3 regions of the Heyndrickxia sporothermodurans genome follow, and region 1 is predicted to be linked to each of the others. Evidence: a T-box and tRNA genes for the amino acid it is inferred to sense, from the RefSeq annotation. Region 1 holds a T-box; the other regions hold tRNA genes.
The links. The T-box of region 1 lies ahead of B5V89_RS00835 (arginine--tRNA ligase). A T-box ahead of a tRNA ligase gene usually reads a tRNA of that ligase, here a tRNA-Arg.
Positions count from the first base shown of each region.

Region 1 (4,634 bases):
TGAACCTCAATGCCTTCTATTAGCGTACCTGCATAGCTTAATGGCTTTGTGCTGCGGACCACACCTTCCATGCGATGGGTATCAGGTGCAGTGAAAACTTCTTCTGTAGGCATGTTGGCGATAAATTCTTCCCCTTTTGGATTAATACTTTCAGCACTTGCCCAAATATGGTTCTTTGGTAAACCTAAAGTTAAATCTGTACCAGGTGCTGTATAATGCAGCGCATCAAATTGGATTTCATTTAATATAGACGCTTTTTCATTTAATGTTTTTTTATGCTCATCCCAAGCAGCAATTGGGTCATCCTCATAGACACGGCAAGTTTTGAAGATTTGATCCCATAACGCATCTACTTGTTCTTCGGAAGTTGAAAGATCAGGAAATACATGTGCTGCCCAACCTGCTCCTGCAGCAGCGGCAACTGTCCATTTCAAGTCATCATTTTGAGTCGCGATGCGTTGGGCTTTGAATGCTTTACCGGCTGCATTTTGATAAGCCGCAACCTTAGAGGGATCAACTTCATTAAGTAAACCTGGATCACTTGAAACAATTGACAAACGACTAACCCGGTGATTTAGTACATGGTCATCGGATTCTTGAATTTCGTATTCAGGAATATTCGTGAGAACCTCTTTAGGTTGATGTAAGTAATGTAGTTTGCTAATTTCATCATCAGACCATTTGATAATGACTTTTTCAGCACCTAATTGGTAAGCTTCTTTTGTTATGTATCGTGCTAAAGGCGCTTGATCAACAGTAATTGTAACTTTTACCCAATCACCCGGTTGAACATTGATTCCTTTTGCAACTAAAAGTTTTGCATATTTCTGTAAATTATCCTCAAAATTAGGCAAGACCATTTTTATTACCTCCAATAGTTGTTGTTCTAGTTAGTTTAACCATGATAGCTACTCGTTATTATACTCTACGTTGTTTGTTGATAGTAGTAATTTGAACTAAATAACTTTCTACAGACAAGATTGCTGTTCCGAAAAATTTTAAATTGGTATTTCCCTAAGGGGTAAGTGAATACTCTCTTTTTTTATGGAAAAAACCACTTTCTTATTCGACATATTTTTTTCTTTACATTCAGTCAAAAGTCAGTAACGAAGCGTTTTATCCATTATTTAATCAAACGTTTGATTAAGAAAAGAACAGGTTGGATTTAGTCGATTATTGAAAAAATTTGAAATCTGCGAATACGTCAGCATAATAAATCGCTGAGAGTAGAAATTAAACATAATGTCTTTTAACTATCTTTTTGTGTAATATGGGTGGTATAAGTACGATAGTATTCATGAACGAAAATACAAATAAGGATGGAGAATCAATGATAGCAAATAAGGAATTTGGATGGAATTTTGACAATAGTTATGCTCGTCTGCCAAAGTTATTTTTTTCTCCCACCAACCCAACACCTGTACAGGCGCCTAAGTTGATCATTCTCAATGATCAGATCGTAAAATCCTTGGGTTTGAACGTTAAGGAGTTGCAAAGTGATGATGGGGTAGCAATGCTTGCGGGGAATAAGATTCCTGAAGGTGCAGCCCCGATTGCTCAAGCGTATGCAGGTCATCAATTTGGGCATTTTACTATGTTAGGGGACGGAAGGGCAGTGCTTCTAGGTGAGCAGATTACTCCCCAAGGTGAGAGGTTTGATGTCCAGTTAAAGGGTGCAGGCAGAACGCCTTATTCAAGAGGGGGAGATGGTCGCGCGGCACTTGGCCCGATGTTGCGGGAATACATTATTAGTGAAGCCATGCATGCTCTTGGAATTCCAACCACCCGTAGTCTGGCCGTAGTAACAACGGGTGAGTCAATTATCCGAGAAACGGAACTAACAGGTGCAATATTGACCCGTGTAGCTGCCAGTCATATTCGTGTCGGCACTTTTCAATATGTCGCTAATTTGGGTAAAGTGGAGGAACTTAAAATTTTGGCTGATTATACAATACAGCGGCATTATCCAGAGCTTGAGAATATTGAAAACCGATATCTTTCATTACTTGAGGAAGTAATTAATCGCCAAGCTAAACTGATCGCTAAATGGCAACTAGTTGGTTTTGTTCATGGCGTAATGAACACGGATAATATGACGATTAGTGGAGAAACGATCGATTATGGTCCATGTGCATTCATGGATACATATGATCCTGAAACGGTATTTAGTTCGATTGACATTCAAGGACGCTATGCTTATGGCAATCAGCCGTATATGGCAGCATGGAATCTTTCTCGTTTTGCTGAATCTTTATTGCCGCTTTTGCATGATAATCTAGAGCAGGCGGTTAAGCTGGCCCAAGGTGAGATTTCAAAATTTGGCGAACTATATCACTCCTATTGGATCGCAGGAATGAGAGCGAAACTAGGAATTTTTAACGAAGAGGAACAAGATGATTCCATTATTAAGGATCTCCTTGATTTAATGAAAAAACACCAAGCGGATTATACGAATACTTTTATTGCTTTAACGTTTGATAAGCGTGATAATAATAATTTATTTGGAACACAGGAGTTTGCTCAGTGGTATGAGCGCTGGCAATCAAGACTTGGTAGACAACCGGAATCGAAAGCAGAATCAAATCAATTGATGAGACATAGCAATCCTGCAGTGATTCCACGGAATCATCGGGTGGAAGAAGCACTAGAAGCCGCGGTTGAAAACGAAGACTTTTGTGTGATGGATAGGCTGTTGAATGTACTTTCAAATCCTTATGAACACTCTGATGAACAAGTTGAATACGCCAAACTGCCAAAGTCAACTACACCTTACCGAACTTTCTGTGGTACTTAATAAAGATTGACTTTTTTGTTTATTTGGATATAATGTTTAAAAATACTACAGTTTCTAGGACTGGGAGAGTAATTGTTGATGAGAGTCAAAGCGAGCCGGGTTGGTGAAAGCCGGTACCGAGTTAACAGTGAAACGGACCCATGAGAATGACTTTTGAATGTATTAGTAGGAAGTCACGGCTAAGACCGTTATCTTATTGAGTGGTTAAACGGTAAGTTTAACAACAAGAGTGGTACCGCGAATGCAAAGCTTTCGTCTCTTTTTAAGGAGATGAAGGCTTTTTTTTATTTAAAGGAGGTTTTTTTATGATAAGCCAATTGATTATAAACAACATCGAAAAGTCTGTGATAAGTCTTTTTCAAGAAATAGGTCTCAACTACAATGAGGATTTGAAAATTTCTGTTGAACAGCCATCACATTTGGAACATGGCGATTATTCAACGAATATTGCCATGCAGCTTGCAAAAGTTTTGAGAAAAGCACCAATTCAAATTGCGGGAATGTTGAAAAACAAACTGGAGCAAGATGGGTACTTGAAGAATTTGGTTAACAAAATTGAAGTCGCACCACCGGGATTTATCAATATGTATATCGATTGGAATCAGTGGTCTCAGAGGGATTTCACTTTTCCTTTGAACAACGGAGAAAAAGTAGTCATTGAACATACATCTATCAATCCGAACAAATCGGCTCATATTGGCCACTTAAGAAATTCGTGTATTGGTGATTCTCTTGTACGACTTTTAAAAAGAGCGGGATATAAGGTCGAAGTGCATAATTATATCGATGATTTAGGGAATCAGCTTGCAGACACAGTTGTTGGTATTTTAAATATTCCATATAAAAAGGAGCACTCTCGTTTTGGTGATTTCTGTTGGGATATATACTCCACGGTAAATAAGCAGTATGAAAAAAATCCTTCATTACTTGAACAAAGGACAAATGTTTTACATTCACTTGAAGAGGGGAATGAAAATTTGTCTTGGGTCGGGTTGCTTGTTGTAGATCGAATTGTTCGCGAACATATCGAAGAAATGAATGAGTTTGACATTCATTATGATTTGTTAGTATGGGAAAGCAATATTGTAAGGGAAGGATTTTTGACTGCGGCGTTTAACTTACTTAAACAAACAGAACATTTTCACCAAGAAACTTCCGGTAAGTTGAAGGGGTGCTGGGTGTTGAAACAGCCTACAACTGTCGCAGAAGATACCGAATCCGAACATAGTATGGATAAAGTTTTAGTTCGATCCAATGGCATTTTAACTTATACAGCAAAAGACATTGCTTATCATCTATGGAAATTTGGATTGCTGGAAAAGGACTTTATGTATAAACGTTTTACAGAAGGTTTATGGACAACGAGTATGAATGGAACGGATGCGTCATTTGGTCAAGCGGACTTCGTCATCAATGTTATTGACCACAGACAAGAATACCCGCAAGCAATGGTGAAACAAGCACTTGAAATATTGGGATATACAAAACAGGCTGAGAAACTTCGACATGTCAGTTACGGTGTCGTTTCATTAAGCCCAGCGGCTGCGAAGGAACTTGGTTTAGATACAACAGATGGAAAAGCATCGTATGCCATGTCTGGAAGACAAGGAATAGGAATAAAAATATCTGATTTAGTTGATCTTATGGAAGGGATTATTGAAAATAAACGTTCAGATAAAAGTGGTTTGTCGAGTAGAACAATTGCGGTAGCATCGATCCGTTACTACCTTCTTCGTTTTAGTTTATTAACCGAGGTCGTTTTTGATATCCAACAGGCGACAGAAGTGACAGGAAATACGGGTGTGTATTTAATGTATTCCCATGCTCGTGCAGTTAGCAT
Region 1 is NZ_NAZB01000004.1:48,998-53,631, forward strand. Features, by position in the region: gene B5V89_RS00825 (aminopeptidase) at 1-860, opposite strand, end outside; gene B5V89_RS00830 (protein adenylyltransferase SelO) at 1,331-2,794, shown strand; T-box leader at 2,842-3,057, shown strand; gene B5V89_RS00835 (arginine--tRNA ligase) at 3,100-4,634, shown strand, end outside.

Region 2 (4,634 bases), on a different contig from region 1:
AACTTCCAATCCTTTATACTCGCCAAGTTTAACCTCAGGCTTAACAGTGATTGTCGCTTTGAAAATAAGTTCTTTTCCTTTTTCCATTTGCTCGATATCGATTTCAGGGCGATCTACTGGTTCAATTCCAGTTTCTTCAATCGCTTGTGAATATGCATCCGGAAGAAGAATATCTAACGCATCTTGGTATAAAGATTCTACACCAAAACGTTGTTCGAACATTCCACGAGGCATTTTCCCTTTACGGAATCCCGGAACATTAACTTGTTTTACAACTTTTTTGAAGGCACCGTCCAAAGCTGTTTTTACAGTTTCAGCATCAACTTCTACTGTCAGTACTCCTTGGTTTCCTTCAAGCTTTTCCCATTTTGCTGACATACCTTTCCCTCCAACGATCTATATTTTGATAGTGTAATGAACAGATGTAATAGATAACACTTTTAATGATTGCCATTACTAATATAAATGAAAACACATTACAACCCTTTCATTATAACATACGTTTTTTCTGTTTCAAGAAGGAGCTATATAATCGGTAAAGAAATTTCTTCAAGTTTTTTTAGAAAGGTAATTGCTTTTACTAGACTTGCAGCATTTACTTGATTCTCTTCAGCTATTTTTTCTAAATCCAGTGTTTCACCGTATAATTCTTGTCCAAAACATCGATAGGTTAAACACCATAATATAGGATCTTCCGGCACAAGTTCAAAGGGATAGAGTAAGAAAAAATGTCGATCCACGATGTCTTTCATTTGTTGATATAATGTCGGATTATTGTTTTCTAACCCGACTTTTAATTTTTCCAGTAATACGATATAAAAGGGTGTTTCAAAAATTTGCGGTAACTGTACTGGTATAAACGTTCCCTCATTATTAAATTTTTCTACTTGAATTTCTTTTTCTACACCATGCTCTTTTAAGACATTCAATATCATAGTTTTTAAAAAAGGATGAGCTGACTTTTTCCTCACGTATTGTGTTAATTCATCTATGTATGGATGAATATTTTGGTTAGAAAGTTGTGCAACTTTGTATATGTTTTCTTTTATATTATCTGATAAAAAAAATGGATTCTCCGGAATATTCGCTTGTTGATTAAACTGTAGGTTATTCGACTCGGATCGATTTTGACTAAATTGCAACAGTTTTTTATAATGCTCAATTTTTTCTAAAGGAACTTCATTTTCATCTAGCAAAGTACTAATTGTATGTATGATTTCCTCATGATTGCTAAGTTGTATCAAAATCATTAAGTAAACATCAATAATTTCAAAATAGTTTCCTATACCTTGATGCAATAAATAATGACATACTTCTTTCGCCTTTTCATAATTGCCACTTTCATACAATGCAATTAAATAGGCTGTTCCAATTTCGGGATTTTCGGGATCTATTTCATTCGCTTGACCTAAAAAATCTACTGCTTCAGTAAATTGATGATTATCTAAATGAGCTATCCCCATTTCCAAGAGACGATCCTTTAACCCTGGAAAAAGTACAATTTTTTGATCACTTTTCTCATTTTTGTTTTTTTCCATTATAAGTCCGCCTTTTCCGATGTGTTTCTTAGCCAACATCAAGTAATGACAAGTTTAAGTTTAGCATGTTTTTATTTACAAAACAAAAACCCTAGTGATCGTTCATAAACTAGTGAAAAAACAAAAAAACTTACACGAATGTAAGTTTTTTTGTTTTCATATGACGTCCCAGGAGGGATTCGAACCCCCGACCCACAGCTTAGAAGGCTGTTGCTCTATCCAGCTGAGCTACTGGGACAGATAATTATGTATTCTCGACTGTAAAAAATCATTGCGTTCATCGAGGACATTTTTAATTATATATGGGTTGTTGTGTTCTGTCAACAGTTTTTTCGTTTTTTCATTTTAAATTGCAGTCTGACTTTCAGACTGCAATTTAAAATACCTATAATGTAAATGTTTGCCGAAGGTCGACCAATTCTTCATGAAGATCGGAAAAGAATTTCGTTGTGATTGAATGATCATTTTTTTCAACGATTGCATATGTTTTTTCTTTACGACCTCGAGGCATTAGTAAGCTACCGGGATTTAAATATAAAGTCCCATTAATCATCTCTGCACCGAGCATATGTGAATGGCCAAAAAAGACAAAATCCGCACCTACTTCTTTTGCTTTATACGAAAGATTCAAAAGCGTCATTTTCACATTATAATGATGACCATGCGTAATAAATATTTTATTCCCATCAATATTTTCTTTTATATCAAGGGGAAATTGGCGGTCATAATCACAATTACCTCGAACGACTAAATAGCCGCTTATTTCTTCGTCATTTGCCATTAGTTCCGAATCACCGCAATGAATCATCGCATCGACCTTATTTTCATATTTTTCTTTTAATTGTTTTAATTCCTCGCGTAAACCATGGCTATCACTAACAATTAATAATTTCATTTTTGATCACCTAAATCAAATAAATTTTGCAAAATTGCAGGAAGCTTGTTTACTGCTTTCGCTCGATGACTAATTCGGTTTTTTTCCTCTGATGATAATTCTGCCATTGTAAGTCCTTTATCTTTAATAAAAAAAATCGGATCATACCCAAAACCATTATCCCCTTTACGTTCGCGAAGTATTTCACCTTCACACGTCCCGGAAACAGTAATCGTTTCTTCACCGGGAATAGCGATGGCCAACGCACAGTAAAATTTGGCACTTCGATCATCATTCGGTATATCGATCATTTCTTCTAAAACCTTATCAATATTTGCCTCATCATTTTTATCTTCTCCTGCATATCTTGCAGAGTAAATACCAGGTCTGCCATCTAAGGCATCAATGACCAAACCGCTATCATCTGCAATCGTCATTATATTATATTGTTGTGATATCGTTTCTGCTTTTAAGATTGCATTTTCCTCAAACGTACTGCCTGTCTCTTCCACGTCAATTGCATCGGGAAAATCCAATAAAGTCTTTACTTTAATATTAAAGGTTGAAAACATTTTTTCAAATTCTTTTGCCTTGCCTTTATTTTTGGTTGCAATAATCACTTGTTTTTCCATTTTTCTATTCCTCATCACGATTATTTTCTATTTTCGCTGAAATTTCACCTAGTGCTTGTTTTTGGATACTAAACAACTCATTCAGTCCATGCTTTGCAGCTTCAATTAATTGTTGCAGCTCTTCTGAAGAAAACGTTGCTTCTTCCCCCGTTCCTTGTAATTCAACAAATTTCCCCTCACCAGTCATAACAACATTCATATCTACTAATGCTTGGCTATCTTCGGCATAGTTTAAATCGAGCACTGTACCTGCATCTTTGATGATACCAACACTAGTTGCAGCTAAATAATCTGTAATTGGGAAATTTTTCATTCCTTTATTTTTATATAATTTTGAGAGCGCTTGAGCCATTGCAACGAATGCACCTGTAATAGAAGCTGTTCTAGTTCCTCCATCCGCTTGGATGACATCACAGTCTATCCACACAGTTCTTTCTCCAATCTGATCTAATTGTACAACCGCGCGTAAGGCACGTCCGATTAATCGCTGGATTTCCATCGTTCTTCCAGTCACTTTCCCTTTAGAGGATTCACGTATATTGCGTTGCTCTGTTGCACGCGGAAGCATAGAATACTCTGCTGTTATCCAACCTTTCCCACTGCCTCGCATAAACGGAGGCACTCTATCTTCAATACTAGCTGTACATATTACCTTCGTATCTCCTACAGTAATGAGGACAGATCCTTCTGGATGCTTTAAGTAGTTTGTTTCTATATGTATCGGTCTTAATTGTAACGCTTCTCTACCGTCAACTCTCACCAGTAGACCTCCTTTTTTAAACCAAGAAAGAAGAGGTGGCTCACGATATGCGAGCCTACCTCTTAATTTTATTATTTATAGTATAACAAATTTTTCATATTAAAAACTACCTGTGTTTACCTTTTCTGGTCGAGTCACTGGTTCTGATAGTGGTTTTCCTTCTTCATTTAACAATTTCGTGCTCCCGTTTACTTCAATAGCAACACTCTTAATACCTTTTTGCTCCGTTAAAGAATAGACGAGAGGTTTTAAAACATTTTCCGAAATCTTGTTTTCTTCAAAACTACCTAGAATATTTTCGTTAAAATTCAATGTTACTTTCCCATCCTTAACAACTGGTTCATCTAATAAGGCCACTTCTGATTGAAAGGCACTGACAAGTGAAGAGTTCGGATTTGGTCCCTTTACTAACTCATTTACTACAGCCTTTACATCATTTGTTTCCGTATTGCTTATTCGTTTCGTCACAGGAACATAGTATGACTTGCCATCATTTTCATCTAAGTAATAGACTGTTAATGAATGAGTATTTGTAATATCAATTACACCGGTAAGATCTGTATTTATTCCATTTGCCCTTGTTAATCCTTCTTGGTTAATCGGTGTTTTATTAACAGGCATTTCTTTTAATGGGTGCCCATTTACACTTAACGTCACTCGTTCGATTGAATCAAATTGTGTTAATGTCCATGTGATTGATTGCATAATTTTCTCTTCGTCTTTTTTATCATAACCATTAAATTCCTTTGAAAAATCAACCGCTGCTGTCCCATCTTTTTTCACATCCACGCTTATTTTCGTATCTGCAGGCAGTACGGCTCTAAATCCAT
Region 2 is NZ_NAZB01000008.1:161,478-166,111, reverse strand. Features, by position in the region: gene tig (trigger factor) at 1-378, opposite strand, end outside; gene B5V89_RS02580 (tetratricopeptide repeat protein) at 525-1,538, opposite strand; tRNA gene B5V89_RS02575 (tRNA-Arg) at 1,703-1,776, opposite strand; gene B5V89_RS02570 (metallophosphoesterase) at 1,924-2,433, opposite strand; gene B5V89_RS02565 (XTP/dITP diphosphatase) at 2,430-3,044, opposite strand; gene rph (ribonuclease PH) at 3,049-3,804, opposite strand; gene B5V89_RS02555 (GerMN domain-containing protein) at 3,904-4,634, opposite strand, start outside.
Region 2: it has a tRNA-Arg gene. The T-box ahead of B5V89_RS00835 (arginine--tRNA ligase) is inferred to sense a tRNA for this amino acid. The anticodon was not compared.

Region 3 (4,634 bases), on a different contig from region 1:
CTCCTAATGGCTATGCTGACTTTGATAAAGGGGCAGCAAAGAAATTTGTCATTGATCCGCATGGGTCTGTAAGAAGATAGCTTGTAAGGCATGGCACATTTCGGTGCTCATGCCTTTTTATTTTTCATTAAATAAAATTTTCCTAAAGGAATCCGATTTTTTTATGCACTTTGATAAATACTATAAATAGATTTCCCTCTACATATTTTCAGTTCCCAAGATAATCCAATTTCTTTCCTAATCATCTCTAAAAATATGTTTATTGCCAAATTTTCTATAAAAATTTTTCATTCACCAATGGACAAGAGTAAAGAAGTGGAGTAGCCTAATAGTGATGCCTAAAGAAAAGTAAAGGAGAATTGAAAATGTCAGAAACTAACAATCAACTAAATGCTGAGCTACGCCAGCAACAACTTGATGTTCTTGATCAGTTATTAAAGCCAGAAGTTCAAGAATCATTAAATGTTCTTGTTGAACAACTTCCTAAATTGGCCGAACTTGTTACTATTTTAACAAAGTCTTATGACTTCGCTAAATCCGTAGCAACTGATGAAGTATTAAAAAATGATACTGTTGGTGCGATTACAGAAATCGTTGATCCTATTAAAACAGGTGTTAAAAACATTGCACAAAAAGCAATCGAAGCTAAAGATATTGCTGATGAAAGTACTGAAGTAATCGGTTTATTCGGCCTGCTTAAATTGTTGAAAGATCCACAAGCACAAAAACTTTTCCGTTTCTTAAACGCATTTCTTCAAGTTTCTGAACAACGTGAAAATCAAAGATAATATTTTTTATATAAGGATGGAGGATATACTATGTCAAAACATATCGTCATTTTAGGTGCTGGGTATGGTGGCCTTCTATCAGCCTTAACATTACGTAAATATGTAGATAAATCAGAAGCAAAAATTACTGTTGTTAACCAGTATCCAACACACCAAATTATCACAGAATTACATCGCCTTGCAGCAGGTAATATTTCTGAACAAGCAATTGCAATGCCTTTAGAAAAGCTTTTCAAAGGAAAAGATATCGATCTTAAAATTTCTAAAGTCACTTCTTTTTCAGTAGATAAAAAAGAAATAATACTTGCTGATAGTTCGATGCTAAAGTATGACAGACTTGTTGTTGCCCTTGGAAGTGTTACTTCTTATTTCGGTATTCCGGGACTTGAAGAAAACAGTATGGTATTAAAATCAACAAGTGATGCCAATAAAATTCATAAACATATTGAAGGTCGCCTTCAAGAATATGCTAAAACGCAAAATGAAGCAGACGCTACAATCCTTATTGGCGGCGGCGGCTTAACTGGTGTTGAACTAGTTGGTGAAATTGTTGATACAATTCCAGGCCTAGCTAAAAAATATGGCATCGATCCAAAAGAACTTAAAATCATGCTTGTTGAAGCAGGTCCAAAAATTCTACCAGTATTGCCGGATCATTTAATTGAACGTGCAACTACTAGCTTAGAAAAACGCGGCGTTAAATTCCTTACAGGTCTGCCTGTAACAAATGTAGAAGGTAACACCGTTGATCTTAAAGATGGACAAAAAATTGTAACGAATACTTTCGTTTGGACAGGCGGAGTTCAAGGAAATCCACTAGTTGGCGAATCAGGTCTTGAAGTAAACCGCGGCCGTGCAACTGTGAATGAACATCTTCAATCCGTTTCCCACCCTGACGTATTTGTTGTCGGCGACAGTGCCGTATTAATGGCACCAAATGGTCGTCCATACGCACCAACTGCACAAAACGCATGGCAAATGGGCGAACTTGTTGGCTACAACGTATTCGCTTCATTAGAAGGGAAAAAACTAGAAGAATTCTCTCCAGTTGACTCTGGTACACTTGCAAGCCTAGGACGCAAAGATGCTGTTGCTATTATCGGAGGAAACCAAACTCCACTTAAAGGATTACCAGCATCAATGATGAAAGAAGCAAGCAACATCCGCTATTTATCACATATTAAAGGACTATTTAGTTTAGCTTATTAATCAACATGGTCATATATTTTTAATTATAAAATCCGGGCTAAAATGCCCGGTTTATTTTTTGGGAAAGTGCTTGAAAAATGCATAGGTATCTGTTCTTTACCTATACATTTTTGGATGAATGATTGAAAAATGTATAGGTACCTTTGCTTCGCTTATACATTTTTGGATGGGTGCTTGTAAAATGTATAGGTTTCTGCGCTTCGCTTATACATTTTTGGATGCATGCTTGTAAAATGTATAGGTTTCTGTGCTTTGCTTATACATTTTTGGATGGGTGCTTGTAAAATGTATAAGTATCTGTGCTTTGCTTATACATTTTTGGATGGGTGCTTGTAAAATGTATAAGTATCTGTGCTTTGCTTATACATTTTTGGATGGGTGCTTGTAGAATGTATAGGTTTCTGTGCTTTGCTTATACATTTTAGATGGGAATATCGTAAAATATATAAGTATCTATTCTTTGCTTATACATTTTGGATAGGGATATTGTAAAATGCATAAGTATCTGTGCTTCGCTTATGCATTTTTAAATAGATACTTGTAAAATGAATATGCAGCTAAAACTCGATTTGGTATCTTATCAGATCCCTATTGTTCCAATTCAATGAATATTAATAAAGTATTACAATATAATTTTCTTTTCAAACACTATTAATTCCTTTATAATATATAATGCACATTAAAAAAGCCTTCATATCATGGCTCCGTAGCTCAGCGGATAGAGCGTTGGTTTCCTAAACCATGCGTCGGAGGTTCGAGTCCTCTCGGGGCCGTTATACCAAGTTATAACAACGTTTATAGGACATTGAGGTAATCGTTATGCTAGTTAATAGCCCCGTTTTACGGGTGTAAAAGTATACCTCTTTTAAAGAACCGTATTCAGTGGATTATTCCTTTGATACGGTTTATTTTTTTGCCTATGAATTTTACACTATTAAAAGGGATTATAATCCAAAGAAAATTAAAGTATTCGTTCTTGTCTATTAAAATTATTTATGGATTAGCCCGAATTTTTTTAAATATTACGTAATCAAACCGGATAGTTTATAGTGAATCCTCCTAGGTTAAACTTATTAAAAACATCGAAAGGTTTGTTTGCATAATGTCAAGAGCAAAGACTAGAAAAAAGAACCTGTGGAACCAACGTACTACATATGTGGCATTAGGGTTAATTATTTTTATCGGGTTGACTGAATCGGAAGAGGGTAGACGACTGCTTTCATGGATATTTATTATATTATTGATTACCGGTCTTGCTTACGGATATTATTATTTTTTCATACGAAAGAAGAATTTTACACATATTGTCGATCTATACGAAGTTGACAAAATGGACGGCTATGATTTCGAGAGGTATCTTGTTCCTCTATTCACGTGCATCGGATATAATGTGGTGGTTACTAAAGGATCCGGCGATTACGGAGCAGATTTAATACTTAAGAAGAAACGTAAAAAATATGTGGTACAAGCTAAACGTTATAGTAGCAGTATTGGGGTCGCAGCGATTCAGCAAGTCGTTGGAGCAATCAGATATTATAAAGCGGACGGTGCGATGGTCGTAACTAATCAATACTTTACGCCAGCAGCTGAGGAATTAGCGAAGCATAACCGCGTAAAGTTAATTGATCGTGACGAATTGACTTATATGATTAAAACTTATAAAAGTAGGTACGATAAATGACGGCAGAATACCTCGTATTTTTCGGGCTGCTTCTGTTAGGAATTATGTTTGCCATTAACTTTAAAACCGTGCAGCCAGTTCGATCTGACGCACAAATCCAGCGTTCGAAATGTGAAAGTTATATTGAGGCGCGCTTATATGATGCGTTGGTATATAGAGGCTACAACGTCCACACGCAAGTTAATTGCGGTCCCTATCGCATTGATTTAACGGTTCCTAGCCTTCGGTTAGCGATTGAGTGCGACGGAAAGGATTACCATAGCTCACCGGAACAAAAAAAACATGACCGCAGAAAAAACGCTTATTTACGGAAGCATGGATGGAAAGTAATGCGGTTTAGTGGACGTCAAATAAACCGAGAATTACCGAGAGTGCTGGCAAAAATCGAATCTGCCATAAGTTAACCCCGCCTTTATAGACGGGGATTTCCTTTTATACGTTAAGCTCATTAATGTGAAGAATACTTCCTCAGAACTACCAAAGCCAGCCTAGATCCAATGGTACAATAAAGAAAGCTTTAACAAAATTTTTTATTCAGAAATACGGATTTAATAAAACAATAGCTAAATATATTGCAAAAGCATTTGTCTTAATAGTTTTTAAAAAAATTTATTAGAAGTGGGTTGTTATGAGTAAAAAATATCAAATTTATCTGGGAATTCTATTGTTTTTAACTGTTGCTGGGTTTTTTGTTAATATGATAATAGATTCGCAGCATCTATGGATTAGAGGTTATAATTTATTAGTTGTTATTCTTTGGGGAATATTTATATTTAGCGGACGGAAAAACAATGATTACAAAAATTTTTAGCCCTCTCAAATGAGAAGGGCTGTTTTTGTGTAATCATGTTGGAATATTAATCTGATGGAAACATCCTTTTTATTTATATAAAATTCCCTTTTTGTAATCTCCTAAAATATGCATAATAATCCTCTAAATCCAACTTGCTCCCGCT
Region 3 is NZ_NAZB01000034.1:37,285-41,918, forward strand. Features, by position in the region: gene fdhA (formaldehyde dehydrogenase, glutathione-independent) at 1-80, shown strand, start outside; gene B5V89_RS14625 (DUF1641 domain-containing protein) at 366-788, shown strand; gene B5V89_RS14630 (NAD(P)/FAD-dependent oxidoreductase) at 819-1,997, shown strand; tRNA gene B5V89_RS14635 (tRNA-Arg) at 2,698-2,770, shown strand; gene B5V89_RS14640 (restriction endonuclease) at 3,100-3,678, shown strand; gene B5V89_RS14645 (endonuclease domain-containing protein) at 3,723-4,082, shown strand.
Region 3: it has a tRNA-Arg gene. The T-box ahead of B5V89_RS00835 (arginine--tRNA ligase) is inferred to sense a tRNA for this amino acid. The anticodon was not compared.